DNA from 3 places in the Rhizobium sp. RAF36 genome. Region 3 is predicted to be linked to each of the others. Evidence: riboswitches for the same ligand, from Rfam matches in the RefSeq annotation. Region 3 holds a riboswitch; each other region holds the start of a gene.
The links. Region 3 has a riboswitch for cobalamin ahead of cobU (bifunctional adenosylcobinamide kinase/adenosylcobinamide-phosphate guanylyltransferase). Riboswitches for the same ligand answer to the same signal wherever they lie in the genome.

Region 1: it holds a riboswitch for cobalamin, as region 3 does, so the genes downstream of both, bluB (5,6-dimethylbenzimidazole synthase) here and cobU (bifunctional adenosylcobinamide kinase/adenosylcobinamide-phosphate guanylyltransferase) in region 3, are expected to answer to the same signal.
Region 2: it holds a riboswitch for cobalamin, as region 3 does, so the genes downstream of both, nrdH (glutaredoxin-like protein NrdH) here and cobU (bifunctional adenosylcobinamide kinase/adenosylcobinamide-phosphate guanylyltransferase) in region 3, are expected to answer to the same signal.

Annotation. Positions count from the first base shown of each region.
Region 1 is NZ_JBFREC010000001.1:663,898-673,713, reverse strand. Features, by position in the region: gene AB4Z25_RS03350 (MFS transporter) at 1-462, opposite strand, end outside; gene AB4Z25_RS03345 (UDP-2,3-diacylglucosamine diphosphatase) at 613-1,416, opposite strand; gene AB4Z25_RS03340 (NADP-dependent malic enzyme) at 1,630-3,942, shown strand; gene AB4Z25_RS03335 (DUF2865 domain-containing protein) at 4,067-5,164, shown strand; gene bluB (5,6-dimethylbenzimidazole synthase) at 5,161-5,844, opposite strand; cobalamin riboswitch at 5,888-6,068, opposite strand; gene AB4Z25_RS03325 (TolB family protein) at 6,087-6,917, opposite strand; gene AB4Z25_RS03320 (hypothetical protein) at 7,059-7,265, opposite strand; gene AB4Z25_RS03315 (NAD+ synthase) at 7,310-8,989, opposite strand; gene AB4Z25_RS03310 (LTA synthase family protein) at 9,232-9,816, shown strand, end outside.
Region 2 is NZ_JBFREC010000004.1:271,811-281,626, forward strand. Features, by position in the region: gene metE (5-methyltetrahydropteroyltriglutamate--homocysteine S-methyltransferase) at 1-1,398, shown strand, start outside; cobalamin riboswitch at 1,549-1,772, shown strand; gene nrdH (glutaredoxin-like protein NrdH) at 2,025-2,246, shown strand; gene nrdI (class Ib ribonucleoside-diphosphate reductase assembly flavoprotein NrdI) at 2,259-2,669, shown strand; gene nrdE (class 1b ribonucleoside-diphosphate reductase subunit alpha) at 2,639-4,798, shown strand; gene nrdF (class 1b ribonucleoside-diphosphate reductase subunit beta) at 5,028-6,002, shown strand; gene AB4Z25_RS16570 (efflux RND transporter periplasmic adaptor subunit) at 6,009-6,896, opposite strand; gene AB4Z25_RS16575 (DUF1656 domain-containing protein) at 6,893-7,102, opposite strand; gene AB4Z25_RS16580 (FUSC family protein) at 7,109-9,118, opposite strand; gene AB4Z25_RS16585 (MarR family winged helix-turn-helix transcriptional regulator) at 9,169-9,645, opposite strand; gene AB4Z25_RS16590 (GMC family oxidoreductase) at 9,740-9,816, opposite strand, start outside.
Region 3 is NZ_JBFREC010000001.1:527,445-537,260, reverse strand. Features, by position in the region: gene cobN (cobaltochelatase subunit CobN) at 1-1,113, opposite strand, end outside; gene cobW (cobalamin biosynthesis protein CobW) at 1,117-2,163, opposite strand; gene cobU (bifunctional adenosylcobinamide kinase/adenosylcobinamide-phosphate guanylyltransferase) at 2,169-2,693, opposite strand; cobalamin riboswitch at 2,973-3,363, opposite strand; gene AB4Z25_RS02690 (chloride channel protein) at 3,586-5,376, shown strand; gene AB4Z25_RS02685 (cobyric acid synthase) at 5,373-6,827, opposite strand; gene AB4Z25_RS02680 (glycine betaine ABC transporter substrate-binding protein) at 7,281-8,279, shown strand; gene AB4Z25_RS02675 (hypothetical protein) at 8,370-8,720, shown strand; gene AB4Z25_RS02670 (entericidin A/B family lipoprotein) at 8,721-8,876, opposite strand; gene AB4Z25_RS02665 (LysR family transcriptional regulator) at 8,973-9,816, opposite strand, start outside.

The sequences.
Region 1 (9,816 bases), 140 kb from region 3:
GACGATGAAAGCGATCGATCCCCAAACGCGCATCGAACCGTAATCCAGCCCCCAGCGCCGGACGCCTGAAATGACGATCGATTCGACGATCGGCACGTAGGGCGCAAAGGTGGCGCCCTGGACGCTGTAGACGATCAACACCGGCCAGAAGCTCGTCGTCCAGTAAAGCGCGATCGCCGTCAGCAGCGACAGCCCGCCAGACCATAGGAGCACATCGGCGCGCTCCTTCATCCGGTCGGCATACATCGCTACGACAGGTGCCACGAGGACGCGTACGACCATCGGCACGGCAAGGATGACGCCGATCTCGTGATCGGTGAATTTGTGAACAGCAAGCCAGACAGGGAAGAATGGAAGCGCGACACCGTTGACGATCAGCGGGGCGCAGTAAGACAGGGCGCTGAGCAGCCGGAAACGCGGCGGAGCCCCCTCATCGACAGAGGCATTCTGGGCGGGAATCATGGTGGACCTGCAGGAAACTGTGCGCTGCCTAACACATCAACCTAGGGGCGACTATGGCGAGAAATAGCCCATTTGAAACGTTTTAAAAAATAGATAGGGCCGTTGCCCGGAGGCAACGGCTAAATGTCTTGCAATATGGCGGGTTGAAAATCAGGCGGCCTGCGGCGCGCGCTCGGGCTGGTGCGTCAGCTTCAAAGTCACCGGCTCGCTGCTGGCGATCGCATTCCAGGTGATAAGTTCGAAAGTGCCGTCCTCATGCTCGGCAATCGCCGTGCAGCTCTCGACCCAGTCGCCGGTATTGATGTAACGCACACCGTCCATCTCCTCGATGACGGCATGGTGGATATGGCCGCAGATGACGCCGTCGGCGCCACACTTGCGGGCCTCGTCGGCGACGACGCGCTGGAACTCGCCGATGAAGTTGACTGCATGCTTGACCTGCAGCTTGGCCCAGGCCGAGAACGACCAGTAGGGCATGCCCATGCGGCGACGGATGGCGGCCAGAACGATATTGATGCGGATCGCCATGTCATAGGCCCAGTCGCCGAGATAGGCGAGCAGGCGGGCATTGCGGACGACGACGTCGAATTCGTCGCCATGCAGCACCAGATACTTCTTCCCGTCGGCGCCCTCGTGCATCATCCGCTCGGCCACTTCGATGCCGCCGAAATGCATGCCCGGGAAGTCGCGGAGGAATTCGTCGTGATTGCCGGGAATGTAGACAACGCGCGTACCCTTGCGCGCCTGGCGCAGCAGTTTCTGGATGACGTCGTTGCAGACCTGCGGCCAGTACCAGCTGCGCTTCAAGCGCCAGCCATCGACGATATCGCCCACGAGGACGATCGTGTCTGCCTCGTGGTGGCGCAGAAAGTCGATCAGGAAGTCGGCCTTGGCAGCCTTGGAACCGAGATGCACATCGGAAATGAAGAGCGTACGGAAGTGTCGCGTATCCATGTAATCCATCACAGGCATCCTGCCCGTGCCCCATCGTTCATCTGGCCTTCCAAAATCAGACTCGTGTTTCAGGAAGATGACAGCGCGGTTGTTTGACGCATCCTCCGGGCATAAGAGTTTTCCGCTTTCAACCTCAAATTCCCGCTGTCCCGCCGCACCGATTGTTGTATGGAGAAGGCTTCAAACGACATGACTGCGGTATTGGAGAAGGCAATGGATAATCAGGACAAATCCAAGACGGAGAAGAACCTGACAGGTGGAACTCTTGACGAACAGGCGCTGTTCTTCCACCGCTATCCCCGCCCCGGCAAACTCGAAATTCAGGCGACCAAGCCGCTCGGCAACCAGCGCGATCTGGCGCTCGCCTATTCGCCTGGCGTCGCCGCGCCGTGTCTCGCGATCCGCGACGATCCGGAGACGGCCGCCGACTACACCTCGCGCGCCAATCTGGTCGCCGTCATCTCCAACGGAACCGCCGTTCTCGGCCTCGGCAATATCGGCCCTCTCGCCTCCAAGCCGGTGATGGAAGGCAAGGCCGTTCTCTTCAAGAAATTCGCCAATATCGACGTCTTCGATATCGAGGTCGATGCCTCGACCGTCGAGCAAATGGTCTCGACAGTCGCCTCGCTTGAGCCAACCTTCGGCGGCATCAACCTCGAAGACATCAAGGCGCCGGAATGCTTCGAGATCGAACAGCAGCTGCGCGCAAAGATGCGCATTCCCGTCTTCCATGATGACCAGCACGGCACCGCGATCATCGTCGCCGCCGCCATCCTCAACGGCCTGGAACTGGCCGGCAAGTCGATCAGCAACGTCAAGATCGTCACGTCTGGCGCCGGCGCTGCGGCGCTCGCCTGTCTCAATCTGCTCGTCGAACTCGGCGCCAAGCGCGAGAACATCTGGGTCCACGACATCGAAGGCCTCGTCTACGAGGACCGCAACGTGCTGATGGACCAATGGAAAGCCGTCTACGCGCAGAAGAGCGATACCCGCACGCTCGCCGAAAACATCGGCGGCGCCGATGTGTTCCTCGGCCTCTCTGCTGCCGGCGTGCTGAAGCCGGAACTGCTCGAGCAGATGGCCGAAAAGCCGCTGATCATGGCGCTCGCCAACCCGACGCCGGAGATCATGCCGGAACTCGCCCGTGCCGCCCGGCCGGACGCGATGATCTGCACCGGACGCTCGGACTTCCCGAACCAGGTCAACAACGTTCTCTGCTTCCCCTTCATCTTCCGCGGCGCGCTGGATTGCGGCGCCGAGGAGATCAACGAAGCGATGAAAATGGCAGCCGTCCGCGCCATCGCCGGCCTCGCCCGCGAAGAGCCGTCCGATGTCGCCGCCCGCGCCTATTCCGGTGAAACGCCGATCTTCGGACCGAACTATCTGATCCCCTCGCCGTTCGATCCGCGCCTGATCCTGCGCATCGCGCCTGCCGTCGCCAAGGCAGCGGCCGAGAGCGGCGTCGCACGCCGTCCGATCACCGATTTCGACGCCTATCTCGACCAGCTGAACCGCTTCGTCTTCCGCTCCGGCTTCATCATGAAGCCGATCTTCACGGCCGCCAAGGCTGCCGAAAAGAAGCGGGTGATCTTCTCCGAAGGTGAAGACGAACGCGTGCTCCGCGCCGCTCAGGTTCTCATCGAAGAAGGCATTGCCGAACCGATCCTGATCGGCCGTCCGCAGGTCATCGAAACCCGCCTGCAGCGCTATGGCCTGCGCATCCGCCCGCTTTCCGACTTCGCCGTCATCAACCCGGAAGACGATCCGCGCTTCCGCGAATATGTCGATCTCTATCTGTCGCTCGTCGGCCGCCGGGGCGTTATCCCGGAAGCGGCCCGCACGATCGTGCGTACCAACACCACCGTCATCGGGGCGCTGGCGCTGCGCCGCGGCGAAGCAGACGCGCTGATCTGCGGCCTCGAAGGCCGTTACGAGAAGCACCTGCGCGACGTTCGCCAGATCATCGGCAAGCGCAAGGATGTCCGCGATTTTTCAGCGCTCAGCCTGCTGATCTCGCAGCGTGGCGCCACCTTCTTCACCGACACCTACGTGACGTTCAATCCGAGCGCCGAGGAAGTGGCTGAATCAGCCGTTCTGGCTGCCGAGGAAATCAAGCGCTTCGGCATCACGCCGCGCGCCGCCCTCGTCTCGCATTCCAACTTCGGCTCGCGCGAAAGCGAAAGCGCCACGAAGATGCGCGGTGCCCTGCAGCTGATCCGTGATGCCGCCCCTGATCTCGAAGTCGATGGCGAAATGCATGGTGAGAGCGCAATCGCCGACGAAATCCGCAAGCGCGTCATGCCGTCCACCACGCTGCACGGTGAAGCCAACCTGCTGGTCTTCCCGAACCTCGATGCGGCCAACATCACGCTCGGCGTCGTCAAGTCGATGACCGACGGCCTGCATGTCGGCCCCATCCTGCTCGGCACCGCGCTCCCGGCCCATATTCTGGCGCCGTCGGTGACGTCGCGCGGTGTGGTCAATATGGCGGCGCTTGCCGTCGTCGAGGCCCAGCAGCCGGCGTGATTTGCCGTCGATCGGAAAAATGCGTTAGAATTCCTTCGTTAGCTTGTTAACGGAAGGCAGCTAGACAGAACGGATGCGGCAAATGCTCTGCCGCTTCCGGTTTATTATGCTGCGGGATGATACCGTGAAACGCCGAAGCCTGACCCTTGCTCTCTTTCTCGCTGCTGCCGCGCCCGCGGCGGCGCAGACCAGCGCGATCTGCGAAGATCTGCGCGGACGCCTTGCCGACCTGCCGCAGGTGATCGGCAACGGCCCGGAGATCCGCCAATATGCAAGCGCCATAGCCGAACAGAACCTCGAGCTCCGCAAGCTGCGCAACGACCTGCGCAGCAACGGCTGCAGCGTCGACAGCATGGTCGTCATCGGCGGCGAGAACGACCGCTACTGCGGCGATCTGCAGGAATCGGAATCGCGGATGATCGACAACATCCACTACCTCCAGGAGCGCCGCAACCAACTGCGGGAGGCCGGCGGCAGCGACGTCAACGAACGCCGCGAACTGATGGCGGCCCTCGACGATAACGGCTGCAACGACGATCCGGGCTATCAGCCGGACGAGCGCGCCTATGTCCCGGCGCCAAGTACCGAAGAACAGGCGATGCGCGGCGATACCTTCATTCCGCTCGGCAACGGCGAGGAAGGCAACACCCAATATGGCGTGCCCCGCGGCGAGATGATGTCGCATGTCAGCACCATGTGCGTGCGAAGCTGCGACGGCGGCTTCTTCCCGATCAGCACCAATGCGACCTCGATCGATTTCAGCCGCGACGCCTCCACTTGCTCGAAAATGTGCCCCGGCATCGAGACGGAGCTGTTCTATCAGGACGTCTCCAACACCGACGCGGCCAACATGATCTCGGCCGCGACCGGCGCGCGCTACAGCGCCATGCCGAACGCCTTCGCCTACAAGAACCGGGCGCCCGGTGAGAAATCCTCCTGCAGCTGCAATCTGACCGCCTATTACGAGCAGATGCGCAAGAACCAGACGGTCAGCGCGCCGCCGCCAAAGGGCTCGATCACGACGATCACGACCAAGCCGCCGGCAACTGCAGCCCCCACACCGGCTGCGCCGCAGGCACAGGTACCGGACCGCCCCTACGACCCCGGCAACAGCAAGGTACGCCAGATCGGCCCGCAATTTCTCGCGGGCGACCAGGGCAGTATCGACCTGAAGAACCCGGCGACATCTGGGCCGCAGCCGCAGCAGCAACAACAGAATTAGCGGCGGCCCCAGCCATCGCGGAAGATCAAATCGTCGAGCGAAAGCCGCTGCCGCCAGCCTTTAACGGCCAGCTCGGGCTCGCTATAGAGCGTATCGACATAGCCGACGCATAGCCAGGCGACGATCTCGATATGCGCGGGCACGCCGAGAATGTCCTTGAGCTCGCTCTCATGGAAAATGCTGACCCAGCCGACGCCAATGCCTTCGGCCCGTGCCGCGAGCCAGAGGTTCTGCACCGCACAGACGGTTGAATAGCTATCCATCCGCGGATTATGCGTGCGCCCCAGCACGACGTCACCGCTGCGTGACGGATCGCAGGTGATGCAGATGCCGAGCGGCGCCTTGAGGATACCCTCGAGCTTCAGCGACCGGTATGTCGCCTGCCGCTCACCATCGAACATCCCGGCCGCCTCGCGGTTCGCCCTGTCGAAGGCGTTCCACACGCGCTGACGCACACCTGCATCTTCGACAACGATAAAATTCCAGGGCTGCATGAAGCCAACCGAGGGCGCGTGGTGCGCGGCTCCGAGTAGCCGCATCAGCACGTCGGATGGTACAGGATCAGGCAGAAACTGGTCGCGCACATCGCGCCTGGTCATGATCGCCCGGTAGACGGCGTCGCGCTCGTCAGCGGAAAAGGCGGACGCGCCTTCAAGCGCATCCTTGTTCATGGGCCGCATCGTCAAATCCCCAACAACGCAACCGCCCCGCCGTCCGCGCGGGATCAGTCTATGATGCCAGGCCGGTCTTCTGACTTGGCGTCATCCGCCCACCGCAGCCTTCCCGGTGTCAACCAGTGGCATGATGCGGCAGGCGTCGGCCTTACAGCGTTGGGCACGTTCCGGGCTTGCACCGGATTCCCGATTCTCCCGCGGCAAGCGGGCACCTGACCCATGCCTCTTGCCCGCTTTTACGAGAAGCTTCAAGTAGCCGGGAAATACCGGACATAGGCAAACTCGTCACCATCAGGTGACCAGCAGGGAACATTGATCGTGCCCTGCCCGCCGAACAGCTCGAAGAGCGTCGTCAGATTGCCGCCGTCCATATCCATCAATCGCAGGCGCACATGCAGGTCGCGCGGATGATCGAAGACGTCAGGATCGTAGGAAAGCAGCAGCACCTTGTCGTTGGTAGGCGCCGGATGGGCAAACCAGTTGCCGTAATTGTCGTGCGTGACCTGCTCCAAACCGGTCCCATCGGGATGAATGCGCCAGATCTGCATCAGCCCGGTGCGGCTGGAATTGAAATAGATCCACTGCCCGTCGAAGGAATAGTCAGGCCCGTCATTGCGCCCCTCGCCATGCGTCAGCCGCCGCTCGGCGCCGCCATCGACGGAAATCGTGTAGATATCGAAGAGATCGCCGCGAATGCCGCAATAGGCGAGTTCCTTTCCGTCAGGCGACCAGCCATGCCAGTAGGACGGCAGGTTTTCGGTGATCTGTTTCGGCGCGCCGCCTTCCGACGGCAGGGTATAGATGCAGGATTTGCCATGCTCGGTCTTGTCGGAGATCACATACTGCCTTCCGTCGGGCGAAATGCCGTGATCGTTGTTGCAGGCCGTGGCAAAGCCGGTATCGACCTGCTGCAGACCGCCCTCACCGTCCGGTGACAAGCGATAGAGAAGGCCATCACCGTTCAGCAGTAGGTAGCGGCCATCGGGCGAAAAATTCGGCGCCTCGATCAGCTGCTCCGTCTGGAACACGACCCGGCTCCGACCGGTGCGGATATTGTAGATCTCGACCGAACTGCGCATGCATGCCTCCCGCATTTGCTGCGGCCCGGCGCTTAGCCGTTCCGCTTCATTCTGATTTGCATGCGGTTTGTGCCATGCATCTGCGTTTCGATAAAGGCGCATCGCTTCAAAAGCGAGCTGAGGTTCAAGGACACGAAATCCTCAGTTCAGAAGATGCCAACTCACTAGGAAAGGATGAATTCCAGATGCGACAGCGCCGACCGTAGCCAATGTAGCGAGAACAATCTGATATGTTTCGAGCTTCAACCGGCGCTCAAGAACGACCGTCTCGCCCCGCCAATAAAGCCGGTTTGCTTCGTCCAATTGAAAACCATCGAGCTCATCCAAGGCAATTGTGCGCAATGCCATGCTCGTCCCCTCTCAATCTAGACAAACTGCAAATGATAATACCCCTACCGATCCCTAAAACGGTTGGTGATCGGATAGCGGCGGTCGCGGCCGAAATTCTTCTTGGTGATCTTCACGCCTGGCGCCGACTGGCGGCGCTTGTATTCGGCGAGATAGAGCAGATGCTCGATCCGGTGCACCGTCGCGACATCGTGGCCGCGCGCGACGATCTCATCGACGCCCATTTCCTTCTCGACGAGGCATTCGAGAATGTCGTCGAGAACCGGATAAGGCGGCAGCGAATCCTGGTCGGTCTGATCAGGCCGCAGTTCGGCAGAGGGCGCCTTGTCGATGATGTTTTGTGGGATCACCACGCCTGATGGGCCAAGCGCATCCGGCGGCACATGCGCATTGCGCCAGCGCGAGATCGCATAGACCTGCATCTTGTAGAGGTCCTTGATCGGATTGAAGCCGCCGTTCATATCACCGTAGAGCGTCGCATAGCCGACCGACATTTCCGACTTGTTGCCGGTGGTGACGACCATCGAGCCGAACTTGTTGGAGATCGCCATCAGGATCGTGCCGCGGGCGCGGCTCTGCAGGTTTTCTTCGGTGATGCCGCTATCGGTGCCTTCGAAGAGATCGGAGAGCGCCGAGGTAAAGCCGGTCACCGGCGCCTCGATCGGCACGATGTCGTAGCGGCAGCCGAGCGCCTTGGCGCATTCGGCGGCATCGTTCAGCGAATCCTCGGACGTGTAGCGGTAGGGCAGCATGACGGTGCGGACCCGCTCCTCGCCCAGCGCATCGACGGCAATTGCCGCGCAGATCGCCGAGTCGATGCCGCCGGAGAGCCCAAGCACGACATTCTTGAAGCCGTTCTTGTTGACGTAGTCGCGGAAGCCGAGCAGGCAGGCCCGGTAATCGGCCTCCTCTTTCTCCGGAATATGCGACATCGGTCCTTCGCTGCAACGCCAGCCGTTGTCGCCGCGCTTCCAAGTGGTCACGGCAAGCGCCGGCTCGAACTGGCTCATCTGGAAGGCCAGCGACTTGTCGCCGTTGAAGGCAAAGCTCGCGCCGTCGAAGACCAGTTCGTCCTGGCCGCCGAGCTGGTTGGCGAAGATCAGCGGCAGGCCCGTTTCGATCACCTGACGCAGCGCCACCTGATGGCGCACATCCACCTTGCCGCGATAATAGGGCGAGCCGTTCGGCACCAGCAGGATTTCGGCGCCGCTTTCGGCCAGCGTCTCGCAGACGCCGAGATCGTTCCAGATCTCCTCGCAGATCGGCACGCCGATCCTGACACCACGGAAATTCACCGGTCCCGGCATCGAGCCTTCGCTGAACACACGCTTCTCGTCGAATTCGCCGTAATTCGGCAGATCGATCTTGTCCCGGAACACCAGGATCTTGCCGCCATCGAGCACCGCGACGGAATTGTGCCGCCCGGTCTCGCCCTGCCGCGGGAAGCCGACAATCAGACCCGGTCCGCCATCCGCGGTATCGGCTGCGAGGTCCTCGATGGCCTTGAGGCAGGCCTTCAGGAATGCCGGTTTCAGCACCAGATCCTCGGGCGGATAGCCGGAAATGAACAGCTCGGTCAAAAGCAGCAGATCCGCGCCCTGACGGGCCGCATCGGCGCGTGCCTCGCGGGCTTTGGCAAGATTTCCAGCAACATCGCCAACCGTTGGGTTGAGCTGGCCGACGGCAATCCGGAGCGTGTTCAAGGGAGCGTTTTCCTGTGTCATGTCATCTATTTAGCGCGCGCGCGTTCGCCCCGCAACGTGTCCTGCCATGAAAAGCCGCCGGGTCTGCTCAGACGAAAATTCAAATCTTCGGGAAAAGCAAGGAAACATTAACGGTTCATCTAGCGTTCATGGCGGGCATGTGACAGTTCGGTGAAGGTTTTATGACGCCGGGATGACGGCGGGAATGACATTGGAGTCCGCCCTTGATCGCGTTGGTCATGAAGTCCGCGCAGGCCAGAAGAATGGCGCTGCTTTCTGCTGGTCTCGGCGCGAATGTCCGCTCTCCCGCCGCCCGAGCCGCCCTCAGCATCGCATTCACCTTTTCGATGGCACTGCTCAGCGTCATCGCCGTCGAATGGATCGCCCGCAGCACGCTTGCCGATGTCGGCGATTTCCTGACCTCGACGGCCCGCCCCGGTATGACCACCGTCGTCATGCTGACCATCCTGATGCTGACGCTCGATGCCGCCTTCGGCCGCCGCTATCTCTCGGCGCTGATCCTCGTTCCGCTTGTCTTGATCCCCGCGTTCGTCTCCAATCAGAAGCAGCATTACCTGTCCGATCCCTTCTATCCCTCGGATATCCTCTTCGGCCGGCAGATCATGGAGTTGCTGCCGGTGATGGTGCGCGACCGGCCGTTCACGGCAATCGCCATCGTTGTCGGCCTAGTGCTGCTCGCCGCCGGCATGGTGTTCGGCTGGCGTTATGCCTGGCGCACCTTTCCGAAGCTGTCGAACCAGGCGCGTCTTCGCCGCCTCTGCCTCGGCCTGCCGGTGATCGCCGCCTTCGGTTCGCTGATGGATTATTCGCAATATTCCTACATCCGC
Region 2 (9,816 bases), on a different contig from region 3:
CGCGCTGATCTTGAGAAACTGCTGGATCGGGTCGAGGCGCTTTCCAAAACGCGTCCAATCGAAATCGCGCCATCTTGCTCGCTTCTGCATGTGCCGATCGATCTTGCTCTCGAAACCGCTATTGATGCCGAGGTCAGGGGATGGCTGGCTTCTGCCACGCAGAAGCTGGATGAGCTGGCGGTCCTCGGCCAGGCACTTTCGCAGGGGCGCGATTGCGTGACGGATGCCATCGGCAGCTCTTCGAGGGCCGCGGCCGCCCGCGCGGCATCGCCGAAGGTCAATGATCCCGCGGTCAGGCAGCGGATTGCAGCGATCGACGAGACCATGAAGCGCCGCAAGGCCGGTTTCGCCGAGCGCAAGGCGATCCAGCAGACGGATATGCGCTTGCCGCTGTTCCCGACGACGACGATCGGGTCCTTTCCGCAGACGCCTGAAGTCCGCAAGGCCCGTTCGGCACACACGAAGGGGACGCTCAGCAATGCGGACTATGAGGCTTTCCTGCGCAAGGAAACCGAAGCAGCCATCCGCTGGCAGGAGGAAATCGGCCTCGATGTGCTCGTTCATGGCGAGTTCGAGCGCAATGACATGGTGCAGTATTTTGGCGAGCAGCTGTCAGGCTTTGCCTTCACGCAGCATGCCTGGGTACAGAGCTATGGGTCGCGCTATGTCCGCCCGCCTATTATCTTCGGCGATATCGCGCGGCCGAAGCCGATGACGACAAGCTGGTGGCAATATGCCCAGTCTCTGACAGACCGGCCGGTGAAGGGCATGCTGACTGGACCGGTGACGATCCTCAACTGGTCCTTCGTGCGTGATGATATCGCCCGAAGCGAAGCATGCCGGCAGATCGCGCTGGCGATTCGCGACGAGGTCGGTGATCTCGAAAAGGCCGGCGCCAGAATGATCCAGATCGACGAGGCAGCACTCCGGGAAGGCCTGCCGCTGCGGCGCTCGCAATGGAAGACCTATCTCGACTGGGCCGTCGAAAGCTTCCGCCTGTGCTCGACCGGTGTCAGCAACGCGACGCAGATCCACACGCATATGTGCTACTCGGAGTTCAACGACATCATCGATGCGATCGCCGCGATGGATGCGGATGTGATCTCGATCGAGACGTCGCGCTCGAAGATGGAGCTGCTGGAGGCATTCCGCGGTTTCGACTATCCGAACGAAATCGGCCCGGGTGTCTACGACATCCACTCGCCACGCGTTCCCGATATTGCCGATATGACCGGTCTGCTTCTTCTGGCGCGCGAGCGGCTTGGCGATTCGCAGCTCTGGATCAATCCGGATTGCGGCTTGAAGACCCGCAAATGGGAGGAAGTGAAGCCGGCGCTCGTCAATATGGTGGCGGCGGCGCGGTCTTTGCGCGAACGCGTTGCCACGGCAACGGCCTGATCGTCATCGCATTCGAGGAGCCGGCTTTTGCCGGCTTCTCTTTTCCACAGCCAATCCGCATTAATCTTCCGTTATCCACATCACATTCATTTTTTCGGCTTGCGGCACCCGAAACCTGAACCATCCATTGACGTAAAAATAGACTCGCGTACTATATCTAGTGTTCGAGGTTCCCTCGATTCGCAAGGATCGCGGGCTAAGACGGGAATTCGGTGAGATCTGCCGCAAGGCGGAGCAATGCCGGAGCTGCCCCCGCAACTGTGAGCGGCGAGCATATGTCCCATTTCGGGTCACTGGGTCATGAAGACCTGGGAAGACCGGGATGAATGTGATGATCCGCAAGCCAGGAGACCTGCCTTGAGCGAAAACGTCCACGGGCGGGGTGTCCGGCTGGCGAGCGATGAGATGTGGGCATGATGCCGCTCTTCGCTTCCTCCGGTGTGTCCCGCATGAGCCACTTCGGGGTGAAGTCTTATGTCTTTGAGTTTCAGATCATACCGGCGCGAATGACGGGCTGCTGACGCCCGGCAACCGGCAACGGCTGTCTTCCTTTTCGATCTTCCCAAGCGCGGACATCGGCGGATGTCCGAACGATATCCCATGCCTTCCAGTCACGAGGTTTTCCCATGAGCATCACCGTCTACAGCAAGCCCGCCTGCGTTCAGTGCACCGCAACCACCCGCGCGCTCGATCGCCAGGGCATCGACTACACCATCATCGATGTTTCCACCGATAGCGCCGCCTATGATCTGGTGCAGGGTCTCGGCTACCGTCAGGTCCCTGTTGTCATCGCCGGCGAGCAGCATTGGGCGGGCTTCCGCCCCGACATGATCAGCGCGCTCGCCTGAGCGGCGGCTGCGATGGGCGAGATCGTCTATTTTTCCAGCCGGTCGGAAAACACCCATCGCTTCGTCGAAAAGCTTGGCCTTCCCGCCCGGCGCATCCCGATATCAGGCGAGACGCTTCAAGCCGTCTCTCCCTATGTTCTTGTGGTCCCGACCTATAGCGGCGAGGGCGGCAAGGGAGCTGTGCCCAAGCAGGTGATCCGTTTCCTGAACGATGCGGCAAACCGTTCGAACCTCCGCGGCGTGATTGCCGCGGGCAACAGCAACTTCGGCGAGACCTATGGGCTCGCCGGCGACATCATCGCGAAGAAATGCCAGGTACCTTACCTCTACAGGTTCGAGTTGCTCGGCACCGCTGATGATGTTGCCAACGTCAAACACGGATTGGAACGATTTTGGACACGGCAGTTCTCGAGCGCCCCGTAAAGGCGCAAGCCGCGGAAACCGGGCTGGATTACCACGCGCTGAACGCGATGCTGAACCTCTATGACGAGGACGGCAAGATCCAGCTGGACAAGGACCGGCAGGCGGCGAAGCAGTATTTCCTGCAGCACGTCAACCAGAACACCGTGTTCTTCCATAATCTCCGGGAGAAGCTCGATTACCTCGTCACCGAGGGCTATTACGAGCAGGAGGTGCTGGATCAGTATTCGTTCAACTTCGTGCGCGATCTCTTCGATCACGCCTATGACAAGAAGTTCCGCTTCCCGACCTTCCTCGGCGCCTTCAAATATTACACCAGCTACACGCTGAAGACCTTTGACGGAAAGCGCTATCTGGAGCGCTATGAAGACCGCATCTGCATGGTGGCACTCGCCTTGGCGCAGGGCAACGAGGCATTGGCCCGCGACATGGTCGATGAGATCATTTCCGGCCGCTTCCAGCCGGCAACGCCGACCTTCCTCAATGCCGGAAAGAAGCAGCGCGGCGAGCTGGTCTCCTGCTTCCTGATGCGCGTCGAAGACAATATGGAATCGATCGGCCGCTCGATCAATTCTGCGCTGCAGTTGTCGAAGCGCGGTGGTGGCGTGGCGCTGTCGCTGACCAACATTCGCGAAATGGGCGCGCCGATCAAGCATATCGAGAACCAGTCGTCGGGCATCATCCCGGTGATGAAGCTGCTCGAGGACGCCTTCTCCTATGCCAACCAGCTCGGCGCGCGCCAGGGGGCAGGGGCCGTCTATCTCAACGCCCACCACCCCGACATCATGCGCTTCCTTGATACCAAGCGCGAGAATGCCGACGAGAAGATCCGCATCAAGACGCTGTCGCTCGGCGTCGTCATTCCAGACATCACCTTCGAGCTCGCCAAGAACAACGAGGACATGTACCTGTTCTCGCCCTATGACGTGGAACGCGTCTACGGCGTGCCGTTCACCGAAATCTCGGTGACCGAAAAATACCGCGAGATGGTGGCCGACAGCCGCATCAAGAAGAAGAAGATCAAGGCCCGCGACTTCTTCCAGATCGTCGCCGAGATCCAGTTCGAGAGCGGCTATCCCTACATCATGTTCGAAGACACGGTGAACAAGGCGAACCCGATCGCCGGACGCATCACCATGAGCAATCTGTGCTCCGAGATCCTGCAGGTCAGCGAAGCCAGCGAGTACAATGACGATCTGTCCTACAAGGTGATGGGCAAGGACATTTCCTGCAATCTCGGCTCGCTGAATATCGCCGCCGCCATGGACTCATCCGATTTCGGCAAGACGATCGAGACCTCGATCCGGGCGCTGACGGCAGTTTCCGACATGAGCCACATCTCCTCGGTCCCGTCGATCGAGAAGGGCAATGACGAGAGCCACGCGATCGGCCTGGGTCAGATGAACCTGCACGGCTATCTGGCCCGCGAGCGAATCCAGTACGGCTCCGAAGAGGGCGTCGATTTCACCAATATGTATTTCTACACGGTGACCTATCACGCCATCCGCGCCTCGAACCGTCTCGCGATCGAGCGGGGCCAGAGCTTCAAGGGTTTCGAGAATTCCAAATACGCGTCGGGCGAATATTTCGACAAGTATACCGAAATGGAATGGAAACCGGCTACGCAGACGGTTTCTGACCTGTTCAGCAATGCCGGTATCGAAATTCCCACCCAGGAAGACTGGCTGGCACTGAAGAAGGCCGTCATGGAGGGCGGGCTTTATAACCAGAACCTGCAGGCGGTGCCGCCGACGGGGTCGATCTCCTACATCAACCACTCGACGTCATCGATCCACCCGATCGTCTCCAAGATCGAGATCCGCAAGGAAGGCAAGATCGGCCGCGTCTATTATCCGGCGGCCTTCATGACCAACGACAATCTCGACTATTACCAGGACGCCTACGAGATCGGACCGGAGAAGATCATCGACACCTATGCGGCTGCCACCCAGCATGTCGACCAGGGCCTGTCGCTGACGCTGTTCTTCCGCGATACGGCGACGACGCGCGATATCAACAAGGCTCAGATCTACGCCTGGAAGAAGGGCATCAAGACCATCTACTACATCCGCCTGCGCCAGATGGCGCTGGAGGGGACGCAGGTGGAGGGATGTGTGTCGTGTACGTTGTGATCTGATTTCCGGCCGCTGGCCTTAGAGCGAGTAGCCCCCCTCATCCCCGGCGCAGCACGCTGCGCCTGACCTGCCGGCACCTTCTCCCCGCTGGGGAGAAGGGAACCGCAGCGCCCGTCAGCCCCTTGATTGAGGCGTGTAGGCGGGCACGTCCCCTCTCCCCAGCGGGGAGAGGGTTAGGGTGAGGGGGCCGCGTCCTCCAACAGAACTGATTGAGGAAAGATTTCCCATGAACATGCACGCCAAGCCCGTATCCCGCGTCCGCGCCATCAACTGGAACCGCATCGAGGACGACAAGGACCTCGAAGTCTGGAACCGCCTGACCGGCAATTTCTGGCTGCCGGAAAAGGTACCGTTGTCGAACGACATTCCCTCCTGGGCGACGCTGAAGCCGGAAGAGCAGCAGTTGACGATCCGGGTCTTTACCGGGCTGACGCTGCTCGACACTATCCAGAACGGCGTCGGCTCGGTGACGCTCATGGCCGATGCCTCGACCCAGCATGAAGAGGCGGTGCTTTCCAACATCTCCTTCATGGAAGCTGTGCACGCGCGCTCCTATTCTTCGATCTTCTCGACGCTGTGCTCGACGCCTGACGTCGACGACGCCTATCGCTGGTCCGACGAGAATGAGTTTCTGCAGAAGAAGTCGGCGCTGATCATGGAGCAATATGCTTCGGGCGATCCGCTGAAGAAGAAGGTTGCCAGCGTCTTCCTCGAAAGCTTCCTGTTCTATTCCGGCTTCTATCTGCCGATGTACTGGTCGAGCCGCGCCAAGCTCACCAACACCGCCGATATGATCCGCCTGATCATCCGCGACGAGGCGGTGCATGGCTATTACATCGGCTACAAGTTCCAGCGCGCCGTCGAGCGTCTGCCGGAAACCCGCCGCCAGGAGATCAAGGATTTCGCCTTCGATCTGCTGCTGGAGCTCTACGACAACGAGGCCAAATATACCGAGGCGCTTTATGACGGCGTCGGGCTCACCGAAGACGTCAAGAAGTTCCTGCACTATAACGCCAACAAGGCGCTGATGAACCTCGGCTACGAGGCGCTGTTCCCGCCGGAGGCCTGCAAGGTCAATCCGGCGATCCTTTCGGCCCTCTCGCCGAATGCCGACGAGAACCACGACTTCTTCTCGGGCTCCGGCTCGTCTTACGTCATCGGTAAGGCGGTGGCGACTGAGGACGAGGACTGGAACTTCTAGGCAAGGTCAGTCGAGCGAGGCGAGGTCGGACCTTTGGCTTCCGACTTCGACCGTCGCCGTCAATCCTGCGATCAGCTGCACACCGTCAGGCACCTTGTCGAGATTGATACGAACCGGAACGCGCTGCGCCAGCCGCACCCAGCTGAAGGTCGGGTTGATATTGGCCAGCAGCCCGGTTCCCGACGTGCGCTCGCGGTCCTCGATGCCGGTCGCGATACTGTCGACATGGCCTTCCAGCGTCTGGCGATGGCCCATCAGGTGGATCGTGACGCTGTCACCGACATGGATGCGCGGCAGCTTGGTTTCCTCGAAATAGCCTTCGACTCGCAGGGAGTCGGTATCGACGAGCGCGACCTTGGCGGTGCCGGCGGTGACATAGTCGCCTGGGCGCAGGCTGAGGTTCGAAACCGTGCCGTTGACCGTTGCTCTGACGGCGGAGCGGTCGAGATTGAGCTGCGCCAGATCGCGGTTGGCGACGGCCTGCAGATAGGTGGCTTCGGCCTGGTCGGCGGCTGTGCGCGCCTGTTCCTTCTGCTGCACGGAGGCGGCATCGCCGAGGCGCTGCTGGCGGTCGGTTTCGCGGCGGGCCTGTTCCAGCATGGCCTTGGCGCCTTCGAGCGCCGCTTCGGTCTGCGCGAGAGCAATCTTGAAGCGCTCGCCATCGACGCGGAACAGCACATCACCCTTCTTGACCGATTGGTTGTCCTTGACCGCGACGTCGCTGACGAGGCCGGAAACGTCCGGTGCGATGCCGACGACGTCGGCGCGCAGACGCGCGTCGCGCGTCCAGGGTTCATCCATGTAATGCACCCAAAGGCCGTGGCCGGCATAGGCGGCGGCGGCAACGAAGGCGAGGGTGACGATCAGGCGGGAGATTGATTTCAGCGTGTTCATGCGAAGTACCAGCGTGTCAGGGAGGAGACTGCTCCGAGAAGCAGCACATAGAGGGAGAGATCGAAGAGGCCGCGGTGCCAGACGAGCGAATAGGCGCCCACCCAGCTCAGTCCGCGACGGACGATCATCACGAGAAGAAGGGAAAGCACCATGAGAACGAGAAGGCGCGGCACATAGACGCCATAGAGATCGAATTCGGCAGGCATGACGGTTTACTCGGCTGCAATCTGAAGCGGGGTTGAGATGGTTTCGGGCGTGGGCCAATCTGGCGGCGCCGCCTCAGGGAAGAGCGCCCGGCGCAGACCGACCAGGGCATCGATATTGTCCCGGGTTTCCGTCCGTTCATGGGTAATGGTTCCGAGGCTGTCGTCGATAGCGGCACGCAACTCGTCGGGCGGGTCGATTGCCTGGCCGGCATCAAGCCGCGCCCGGTAGAAATCGGACACGCCTGAGAGCACCCGGCCGACAGACAGTGCGCTTGCGCCGGTCAGTTCCTTGCGCCGGGTCTGCAGCATCAGAACGTTAAAGCCGAGGCGCACATCGGCGAAGCCATCGACCTTTTTTAGTTCGCGATCCTCGACGGCGGCGAGGCGCGGCACCAGCTGGCCGAGGCGATCGAGGATGCGGCCGGAGAGCCGCTCATGGTCGGTGCGCCGTTCGCCGGCTGCCGTTTCGGCCAGATCCTTCCATCCGGCACGCACCAGCCGCCCGGCGGCGAGTTCGGCGCCGAAAGGACGGGCGATCAGCGTCCACACGAGGGCAAAGCCGATTCCGGCAAGGGCCGCGACCGCCTCATTGGTGAAGGTGGTGAAGTCGGATGTGTAGCGATCCTGGAGAGCGATGAAGCTCGCGCTGTTCACCGAAAGCAGCATCGCCAGCATGTTGAACTGCGGCCGGGTGATCAGCAGGCCTAGCAACAGGAAGGGCGGGGCGAAAACCACGGCCAGCAGCTCATAGGAGTTGACCGCCGGCAGGATGGCGAAAATGTAGACGAAGGAGATCACAAGGCTCAGAGCCGACCAGATGAACATCGACCGGATGAAGGGCGCGGGCCGGTCCATCGCGGCGAAGAACGAGCAGGCGACGGCGGCCATGGTGACGAAGCCCGCACCATTCTGCCAGCCGGTGAAGATCCAGAAGAAGCAGGCGACAGCGATCCCGGCAACGACGGAACCGGCAGCGAAGGCAATCAGCGCATAGTCATAATGCCTGACGCGGCCGACCACCTGGCGGTGGCGGAAAACCGGATGCCACGGACCGGCATGGCGGCCGCTGGCGATCTCGTCGCGCAGCGTCAGGCAATCGTGCCAGAGATCGACGATCTCGCCGAGGCGGGCAAGCGCGCTGCGATAAAGCAGGGCGTTCCAGCCGGTTTCGTGGCTTTCCGAGGTCTGGACGTCATCGATGCGGCGGCGCAAGTTCGCGCCTGTACCATCCGGCTTGCCTTTGCCGCCCTGCTGTAACCAGGCGGCGGCATCGTTGAGCAGCGCGGAAAGCGCCGGCGGCAGCTCCTGTCCGGAGGCTTTCAGCGCGTGAAGACGGTCGGCAAGCGATGAAAACAGCGGCAGCAGCATCAGCAGGCGGCCACGCAATTCGCGCGAATGACGGACGATATCGCGGCCATTCGCGTCATGGCCGAGCTGGCTGATGACGAGATCAAGACCAGTCACATCGGAGGCGAGCTTCTGGCGTTTCAGCGGCGTTGCCGGCGAGGCGCCTTCGCCGCGCAGGATCTCGTCGGCCCAGCTTCCGGCATCATCGAGCCAGGTGGTGATGCGCTGGCCGAGCAGCGAGCTGACGCTGGCCGGAAAGATGACGGCGCTGACGATGCTGGCGCAGACGATGCCGATGATGATCTCTTCCGAGCGGGCAAGCGCCGTGTCGAAGACCGTCTCGGGCGAGCCGACAGAGGGCAGGGCGATCATCGGCAGCGAATAGCCGGCAAGCATGAAGACATAGCTTCGGGCGCTGCGGTCGAGCATCGAGATGAACAGCAGCGTGCCGGTCCAGAGCGCCACGACCAGCGACAGCAGTTCGGGCGCGTTGACGAAGAGCGGAACGAAGAACACCGCGGCAGAAGCGCCGAGCAGCGTGCCGAGCGCGCGATAGAGGCCCTTGGAGCTTGTGGCGCCCGCCAGCGGATTGGCGACAACGTAGACGGCCGCCATCGCCCAGTAGGGGCGCGGCAGATCGAGCGACAGCGCCACGAAAAGCGCCAGCATCGAGGCAAGAAACGCCTTGCCCGAGAATAACCAGTCACGCCATACGGGTATCACGACGCTGCCTCGATTTCCTTTTCGAGGGCGCCTGTCTGCGTCACGTCTATATTGTCGAAGGCCTGCAGCACGCGCACGGCAGCTTCAAGGTCTGCCTTGCTGACATCCTGGAGAATGCGCTCGCGAAGCTCGTCGAGCACGGCTTCCATGCGTGCCGCAAGGGCACTGCCCTCATCGGTCAGATAAAGACCCTTGGCGCGGCGATCGGCAGGATCGTCCTTGCGGACGACAAGGCCAAGCGTTTCGAGCTGATCGAGAAGACGAACCAGCGATGGCCCTTCGATGCCGACATGGCCGGCCAGCACCACTTGGCGGACACCGCCGCCGAGGCGGCCGATCCAGAGAAGCGGGGCGGCGCAGGCCTCGGAGATTCCGTGGCTGCTGAGTGCGAGGTCGACGGCGCGGCGCCACTGGCGGCCGGTCGAAAGCAGGTTTGCGGTGAAGACGCGCTGAAGGCTGTTGTAGGTATCCATGCGTTGGATATAGCACCGAATTCGATAGGATTCAAATTATTCGCTATCTATTTTATTGGCTGCGGCAATCTGGCTATGCTGGTCGGCCTTTAGCTCAGGCGTGGCTGGCGGCGATCATCTCGGCAGCCTTCGAGCCGATCGCCATCGCCGGAGCGTTGGTGTTGCCCGAAA
Region 3 (9,816 bases):
CGATGACCCGGCCCACGCCTCAAGTGATGAAGCCGACAGGATTGCCTGCAGCACGACGGAGCCGCTTTTTTCCAGCACGGTCGGTTCACGCTGAGCACCCGGCGCGGACACAGCAAAGCCCGTCGTGTTGACCACGACATCGGGAGGCGCCTGATCAAAAATGCTGTCGATGATGCCCTTGGAGACCGGGTCTTTCAGGCTGTAGGCAAAGACCGGCAAGGGCCGGAGACCTTCCGCCGCCAGGGCCTCGATCATCGCCTCGACCGGTGCGGTCTCGCCGCTCTGGACCAGGGCTCGGTAGAAGCTGATGGCGGCGATGGGTTCGGACCCCAGCTCCTCCGTCGCAGCAAGTTCGCCCCCCTCTGTCCTGCCGGACATCTCCCCCGCAGGTGGGGAGATTGGCTGGGCGCGCCCGCTCATTCCAGCCTCAATTGCCTGGGGAAACGCCAACCACGAGTCGATCTCCCCCCCTGAGGGGGAGATGTCCGGCAGGACAGAGGGGGGTGCCACGTTCAGCAGCATCGCCGCAGACAACACTCTCCACTCCTCAACCCCAACGACTCCCCGCCCCGGCCACCAGATCCCGGCCTTCATCAGCGGCGCAGCCGCACCGGGCTTCTCACCACCCGACAGCATCGCCGCCGCATAATCCAGCAGCCGCCGCGAATTCTCGTCGCCGCCCTCGATCAGGTAAGCCCACAGCGCATTGAGATCATCGAGCGCCACATTGGAAAACGGCGTCAGCCCCGCATCCGGCTTGGAATCGCCGGGCAGAACGGCAATCCGCGCGCCATGCAGGGCCGCACAGGCATGCAAAGCCTCCAGCGCATAGTGAAAATAACTGGCACCGCCGAGCGCGCGGACAATGATGAGTTTCGCATGCCGCGCGGTGCGCTCGACATAGGCATCGACCGACATCGGATGCTTGAGGCTCATCAGGCTGGCAAGCCGAAGCGTCAACGGCGAGCCGCCGCCCTGTCCGTGGGCGGCGGCGATGGCCGCAAGCTCCGTATCCGCCGCAGACAGGAACAGGATATCGCCCGGCGACTGGCCAAGATCGATGGCCTCGTCACCGTCGCTAATCGTTCCTTTCTGGGCGAGAAGCAGATGCATGGATCAGACGAGCGCCTCGATGGCCTTGCGCACGGCCGCCTCGTCCATGTCATGCAGGCCGATGACGACGAGACGCGTGCCGCGGGTCTCGCCCGACGCCCAGGCGCGGTCGAAATACTGGTCGATACGGCTGCCGACAGCCTGGATCTGCAGGCGCATCGGCTTGCCCTCAACAGCAGCAAAGCCCTTCAGGCGGAGCACGTCATGCTCTGCAATCACGCCCTTCAGCTTCTCGATGAAACCGGCCGGATCGACGATCGCGCCGAGCTCGACGACGAAGCTGTCGAACTCGTCGTGGTCATGCGGCGTGCCGTCCTCATGCTCCAGCTCGTGATGGGACTTGCGATTGACGATATCTTCCTCGGTGCCGACGCCGAGGCCGAGCAAGACGCTGGCCGGAACTTCGCCGTTCTTCGCCTCGATCAGCGCCGGCTTGCGCGAAATGCGCGACGCCACTTCGTCACGGACGCGGATAATGCCTGCGGCATCGAGCAGATCCGTCTTGTTGAGCACGATCAGATCGGCGCACGTCAGCTGATCCTCGAACAGCTCTTCGATCGGGCTCTCATGATCGAGCGACTCGTCTTCGGCGCGGCGCGCATCGACGGCATCGTGGTCGTCGGCGAAACGTCCGGCGGCAACGGCGGCGCTATCGACGACGGTGATCACGCCATCGACGGTGACTTCGCTACGGATATCGGGCCAGTTGAAGGCGGCGACCAGCGGCTGCGGCAGCGCTAGGCCCGAGGTCTCGATGACGATATGATCGGGGCGCTGCTCGCGCTCGAGCAGCTTGGTCATCGTCGGAATGAAATCGTCGGCAACGGTGCAGCAGATGCAGCCATTCGTCAGTTCGATGATGTCGTCCTCGGTGCAGTTCTCGGCGCCGCAGCCCTTCAACACGTCGCCATCGACGCCGAGGTCGCCGAATTCGTTGATGATCAGCGCGATCTTCTTGCCGCCGGTATTGGAAAGCAGGTTGCGGATCATCGTCGTCTTTCCGGCACCGAGAAAGCCGGTGATCACGGTTGCGGGGATCTTCTGGTTCATAAATTTCAACCCTTCATTTTCAGCGGCAGCCCGGCCGCGATAAAATACACGTCCGCGGCGGAGGCCGCGATCATCTGGTGCAGCCGCCCGGCATGATCACGGAAATCCCGCGCCATCCGGTTCTCGGGCACGATCCCGAGGCCGACTTCATTGGAAACAAACACGAGCCGAGCCCTGGCCTTCGGCAGCCAGGCGGCAAGGGCCGCAGATTCCGCCGCCATATCCCGCTCGCCCATCATCAGATTGGTGACCCAGAGCGTCAGGCAATCCACAAGGATCGCCCGCCCTTCGCCGTCGACGGCCGACAGGCATTCGACAAGCTGCAGCGGCTCCTCATGCGTCGTCCAGGATGGCCCGCGATCGTCCCTGTGAGCGGCAATCCGCGCCCGCATCTCGTCATCCCAGGCCCGCCCGGTAGCGACGTAGTGGCGCTCGAGGCCGCTATCGGCGATCAGCTGTTCGGCGAAACGGGACTTGCCGGAACGGGCACCGCCAAGGATGAAGGTGGTGCTGGAAGGAGAGCCGCTCATGCGCAAAGGCCTGCGGCGAAACGTATGCGCTCTCCCCGCACTCCCTCATTCCTGTGCTCGTCACAGGAATCCAGCCACGGCACGTCGGCGCCGTGAATGAAACCTAACAGCAAGGAAATGAGTCTTCTGTGCCCAAGGACTTGGGCACGCTGGATTCCTGTGACAGGCACAGGAATGAGGGAGCGCCTGGGGGCCGCCCGACGTGACGGCATGCAAATTCGCGTTTCAGCCACGACAACCTCCGTGCTGGCAGCGGACAGGATTGCCCTTGGGTGGGCTCTTCGCCCGGCACGGTTGGCAGGTCTCCTGGCTCGCGGTTTGAGGCCCCGACAGGGATGGCGCAAGGCCATCCCTGATCGTGCCAGCGGATCTTCCTCGCCTTCCCGGCTGCATTCTCGTGAAAAGGCGGACGATTCGTAGAAATGGAGGCGTCCAGCCCCTGCTGATCACGATGCATTCCAGTGGCTTTTCCGGTGTCCTTGAGCCACCGCCCTGCCGCGGAATGCGGCGATCAGGCAATGGTGCCGGTGCACCGGATGGAAGACCCTGACCGCTCTACAGTCGCGGGGTCGGCTGTGATGAAGACGCCCGGTTTGGGTCCGCCCCGTCACATTCCCTTTTCATCCAGGGCGGCAATCACCGCTCCGGAACCATCCGTTATTGATTTCATCGTTAGGCGCGCGGCAGTGCGAAGTCAATCGAGCCCGGCGCGATGAAAAATGCCGCACCTTAACACGACTGAGTCTACCAAACAGATAGTCTATTAAATTCATTAACTTAAGACGCGATTTCGCTTGCCGTCGCCTCGCTTTTGCTGCAATTGCTCGCGAAATCATGCGGCGCACAAAGCGCGCTTCCTTGATCCTGCTCCCCGTCGCCTAGTTCTGTCATCATGCTCACGAAAACCGATATCGGCCGCCTGACGCGGCGCCATCTCAAATTCGATTTGGCGCGGCTGCGCGCGCTGGCGCGCCAGAACGAAATGGGCATGGTTTTCGCCGGTGGCGCGGTCGGCGTCATCTCCGGCTGCGCGGTCACCGGCATGAGCCTGATCTCCCGCGAGATGCACAGCCTGATCTTCGGCATCAGCGATGTCGATCGTCTGAGCTCCTCCGATATCAGCAACAAGCTGCTGCTGCTCTTGGCACCGGTCTGCGGCGGCATGCTTCTCGGCCTGCTGCTCTTCATCCTTAGCAGGACGCGCAAGAAGCCGATGGTCGACCCGATCGAGGCCAATGCACTGCATGGCGGCCGCCTGTCGCTGACCGACAGCATCATCGTCGCCATCCAGAACCTGATCTCCAACGGCTTTGGCGCGTCCGTGGGCCTCGAGGCCGGCTATACACAGCTGGCGGCGGGCCTGGCCTCGAAGCTCGGCCTGAAGCTGCAGCTGCGCCGCGCCGATCTGCGCGTCCTCCTCGGCTGCGGTGCGGCAGGCGCTATCGCCGCAGCCTTCAATGCCCCGCTAACCGGCGCCTTCTACGCGTTCGAGCTGATTATCGGCACCTACACCATCGTCTCGCTGACACCCGTTGTCGTCTCCGCCCTGCTCTCGACGCTGGTGGCGCGGCTGCTCGCAGGCAACGATTTCACCATCGACGTAGGCAGATTCGGCACTGTGGTGCCGGCCGATTATGTGCCGGCCATTCTGCTTGGCGCCTGCTGCGCCGGTGCCGGCATCCTGATCATGCAGGGCGTTTCCTTTGTTGAGGAACTGGCCCGCAAGAGTTCCGTGCCGACACCGGTACGCCCGGCGCTCGGCGGCATCGTTGTCGGCCTGCTGGCCACCATCTCTCCACAGGTGTTGTCGGCTGGGCATGGCGCCTTGCATCTCAACCTGGCGCATCAGGTGGCAATCCCGACGCTCGTCGGCATCCTGCTGTTGAAGTCGCTTGCATCTGCAGTGTCGATCGGCTCCGGCTTCAGGGGCGGCCTGTTCTTTGCATCGCTGTTCATGGGCGCGCTTCTCGGCAAGCTCTTTGCCTATTCCGCGCCGTTCTTTGCGCATGCCTCGCTGACACCCGAGGTCTACGCCGTCGTCGGCATGAGTTCACTCGCCGTCGCCATCATCGGCGGACCGCTGACGATGACCTTTCTGGCGCTCGAAATCACCGGCGACTTCCCGATCACCGTATTGGTGCTCGCCGCGGTCATCACGTCGTCGCTGGTCGTGCGCACCACCTTCGGCTACTCCTTCGCCACCTGGCGTTTTCACCTGCGCGGTGAAAGCATCCGTAGCGCCCACGATGTCGGCTGGATCCGCAATCTGACGGTCGATAAGCTGATGCGCGCCGACGTCAAGACCGCCAATGCCGCAACCACTGTCGAAGAGTTCAAGAAGGCCTTTCCGGCCGGCGCCACGCAACGCGTCATCCTTGTCGATGACACAGGCAAATATGCCGGTCTGGTGCTGGTGCCGGAAATCCACGCCAACCCGATCGCCACCGACGACGAGGGCAAGGGGCTGGAGAGCTTCGTGCGCTACAAGAACGATTTCCTGCAGCCGCAGATGAATGCCAAGCAGGCAGCGGCCATCTTCGACAAGAGCGAAAGCGAAGCGCTCGCCGTGCTCAACAATCTGATCGAGCGCAAGGTCGTCGGCCAGCTCAGCGAAAGCCACACGCTGCGCCGCTACAGCGAAGAGCTCGACCGGCGGCGCCGCGAAATCTCCGGCGAAATCTAGCCAAGCAGCCGGTTCAGCCAGTCGCCGTCGAGATGCGCCTCCAGTTCGTCCGCAACGGCATCCAGCGCCCGGTCGACGCTCTCCGCGTAATTGCGCCTTTCGCCCTGAAGGCCGAAACTCTGCAGCAACCGGCTGCGATAGGGATCGCTGGAAAACAGGCCGTGCAGATAGGTGCCGACGATACGTCCATCCGCAGATACGGCACCATCCGCGGCACCGTCCACCACGGCCGACGGCCGGCTGCAATCCGGCCCCTCGGTCACGCCGAGATGGATCTGATAGCCTGACAGCGGCGTACCATATTCGGCAGAAACAGCATGGCTGTTGCGAACGGTCTTCTCCGGCGCCATGACGGTTTCGACGTCGAGCAGCCCGAGCCCGTCAACCTCCGCCGTTCCGCCCTCGATGCCGAGCGGATCGTGCACCTTGCGGCCGAGCATCTGATAACCGCCGCAAATGCCGATCACCCGGCCGCCGCGCCGGACATGGGCGGCCAGATCACGATCCCATCCCTCGGCGCGAAAATCGGCAAGGTCGCTGATCGTCGATTTGGAGCCCGGCAGCACGACGAGCGCGGCGTCTTCGGGAAGACGCTCCCCGGCACGCACGAACACCAGCTCGACGTCGTCTTCGGGTCTCAGCGGGTCGAGATCGTCGAAATTGGCAATCCGCGGCAGAACGGGGACGGCGATCTTCAATGCGGCCCCGCTTCCCCGCGCCAGCTTTTCAAGAACGACTGAATCCTCCGCAGGCAGCCCGCCTGCCGCCTTCAGCCACGGCACGACGCCGAAGCACGGCCAGCCGGTATAACGGCCGATCGCGGCAATCCCCTCGTCGAAAAGCGAGACGTCGCCGCGGAACTTGTTGATGATATAGCCGGAGATCATCGCCCGATCGGTGTCGTCGAGGATCGCATGTGTCCCGACAAGCGAGGCGATGACGCCGCCGCGATCGATATCGCCGACCAGTACGACCGGCACGCCGGCCCTTGTCGCAAAGCCCATATTGGCGATATCGCCCGGGCGCAGGTTGATCTCCGCCGGCGATCCCGCGCCTTCGACGATCACCAGATCGGCGCCCTCGGAAACCGTGGCGAAGCTCGACAGCACGAATTCCAGTAGTTGCGGCTTCAGACGCTGATAGTCACGCCCCTTCGCCTGCCCCCAGACCTTGCCCTGGACGATGATCTGGCTGCCGTTCTCCGATTGCGGCTTCAAAAGCACCGGGTTCATATGAACAGATGACGGCGTGCGCGCAGCCAGCGACTGCAGCCACTGCGCCCGGCCGATCTCGCCGCCATCGTCGGCAACGGCTGCGTTGTTGGACATGTTCTGCGGCTTGAAGGGCCGCACCGTCAGTCCGCGATTGGCCGCCAGCCGGCAGAGCCCGGCGACGAGCACCGTCTTGCCGACATCCGATCCTGTTCCCTGCAGCATGATGGCTCTGGTCATGTGACGAGGCCTACAACGCGTTGCCTCGCGCGGTCAACGGCAGGGCCAAAAACACGAAAACCGCGCAGGCAGTAAGCCGCGCGGTTTGCCGTAAACTCTGGCGTATTCGCCCATACACGGCGAAACTCGTCTTCTCCGGGACGCAAAACCTGATCCGGAGAACCGGCGGTTTGTCCCCCGCCGTGGCTACACTGATAACGCGACATCCTTACCGGAGAGTTATTGAGGCCTTAAGCAAACATGAATTTTGACCTTTTTTTGAACTTTTGTTGGCAGCGGCGTGTGCGCCGCATCATTGAAGCGCCCAATCACAGGCGGCAGCAGTCGCTAATATTAGCTGTTGTAAATCAATGTTTTAGGCCAAAAAAGTTCAACTGCGGAAAGTTGACCGCAACCTTTTCTGCGCTAGCATCTGTAAATTTAAAAATCCTGAGTGGAAATAAGGATGTGCAGATGAAGACCGCAGGAAAAATGCTGTTATTCGCCGCCCTTGTCTGCGCGTTTGCGACCTCGGCCGCGGCATCCGGCTGCGGAAACGTCTCGATTGCCGAGATGAAGTGGGGCTCGGCCGCCATCGCAGCGAATTTTGACAGGATCATTCTCGAAGCCGGCTATGGCTGTGACGTCAAGATCGTCCCCGGCGACACCATGCCGACCTTCGCCTCGATGAACGGAAAATCGACGCCGGACGTCGCGCCGGAACTCTGGGTCAAGGGTGTTCAGACCGAACTGGACGATGCCATCACCGCCGGCCGCCTTGTCGAAGGCGCGGAGATCCTTTCTGAGGGTGCAGTCGAAGGTCTTTGGATCCCCAAATTCGTCGCCGACGCCAACCCATCCATCAAGACGCTGGAAGACGCCCTCGCCCGCCCGGATCTCTTTCCGGGCGACGGATCGACGGACAAGGCTGCGATATTCAATTGTCCAACCGGCTGGGCCTGCAAGATCTCGACGCAGAACATCTACAATGCCTTCCATGCAGAAGAGAAAGGCTTTGACCTCATAGGAGCTGAAACGCCGCGGGCGCTCGATGCATCGATTGCCGATGCCTTTGCCGACAAACGCGGCTGGCTCGGTTATTACTGGGCGCCGACTGCGGTCGCCGGAAAATACGAGATGGTGCGGCTGGCGATGGGTGTCCCCTTCGACCAGGCAGAGTGGGACAACTGCACCTCCGTCCCCGGATGCGCCAAGCCCGAGCGCAACGCTTATCCGACATCCCAGGCGTTCACCGTCACCACAAGGTTATTCGCAGACCGCGCCGGTCCGGCGATGGATTATCTTCGCAAGCGCAGATGGGACAACGGCACGATCAACGACGTGCTGGCATGGCAGGATGAAAACGGTGAAAGCAGCCGCAACGCCGCCATCTATTTTCTGCAGAATTACCCGGAGCTCTGGACCCTCTGGGTGCCCGAAGAAGTGGCGGCCCGGGTGAAGCGAGCGCTTTAGCAAGCTTCGCGAAGGCCAGCGCCGTCATGATATGCCTTCGACAACGAAAACGCAGCCAGGCTGCGCCCATTGATATTGCAGGTGCTTGAAATGACCCCCGCCGCTTCTTTTCCCGATCGCGACACCGTTGCCAAGAAATTTGCCGGAAGCAGCGATGCCGACAAGTCCTATCTCCAGCTCCTGATGGAGAATGCGGCGCAGGACGACAATCTGGTCGACGGCCTGCACCGCTATCTCGATCAATCGGCCGAGAGCCGGTTTCTCAATTCGCTGAAGCTTGAGACGACGGGGAAATGGATCGGCTCGGCCGCTCCGGACCGCCTTCAAGTCCGCCTGATGGAAGCCGCCAAGTCCAGCCAGCATCCGGCCTATGAGGCTTTCCGCACGGGATTGGTGCGCTCCGGCGGCCTTGAAAGGGCCTATCCGGCAGCCAAGATCTGATTAGCGGCGTGCGGCCCGGTCGACAGAGCGGCCGGCATCCTGCGTCGCATTGACGGCATTGGCCGTATCGCGGCCGACGCCGCGGATCGTGTTACCGCAGGACGAAAGAGCAAGCAGGAGCATGAGGGCAGCGCCGATTTTGGCTGTGGTCGTCATCGTGGAATTCCTTTGAAAATATGACCTCTCCGAAGCGGCGAACGCCGCTCCGGCCGATAAACGCATCAAAGCCAAAAAGGTTCACGCCAGAATGGTTTAGGCAGCCGCGGCCTTCGCTTTTTCAGCAAAGGCAAAGCGGATGCTGTCGGCAACCGCCTGCATCGGCCCAGAGAGCTGCGACGCCGTTAGAAGGCGAATCTCGAAGGAGGCGAGCTCCGGCAGGCCCTCCTGCGCGCCGAGGATCACCATATCGTCGCTGACATAGGAGCGCGGTAGCGGCGCAATCGCCAGATCGGAAACCACAGCCGCCCTCTGCGCCATCGTATGGCCGCTGAGATAGGCCACGCGATAGGGCCGCTTGTTGCGCTCAAGCTGCGATAGCGCTTCCTGGCGCCATATGCAGCCCTCTTCCCAGATCGAGATCGGCAGCGGTTCCTTGCGATGCGCAGTGCCGCACTTGGCGCCGGCCCAGACAAGCTTCTCGCGGTAGACGATCTCGCCGCCGGTCGGGAACGGCCTGGTGGCGAAATTGACGAGCGCCAGATCGAGGCGCTGCTCTTCCATCCGCTTCTTCAGCCCGATGCTCATGTCGATGGTCACATCGACCATGATGCCGGGATAGCTTTCGGCGAAGCTCTTGAGAATGCTCGGCAGCAGCCGTTCGCCGATATCTTCGGGCGCGCCGAGGCGCACCACGCCGCTGAGCTCGGGCATGATGAAGCGCGAAACCGCTTCGTTCGAGAGCGCCAGGATATTGCGCGCATAGGTGAGCAACAGCTCGCCATGCTGCGTCAGCGTCACCGAGCGGGCGTCGCGCAGGAACAATGTCGCGCCGAGCTGTTCTTCGAGCTTCTTGATCTGCATGGAAACAGCCGAAGGCGTTCTGAACACCGCTTCGGCGGCCGTCGAAAAATTGCCGGTTTCCGCGATCGCCACGAAA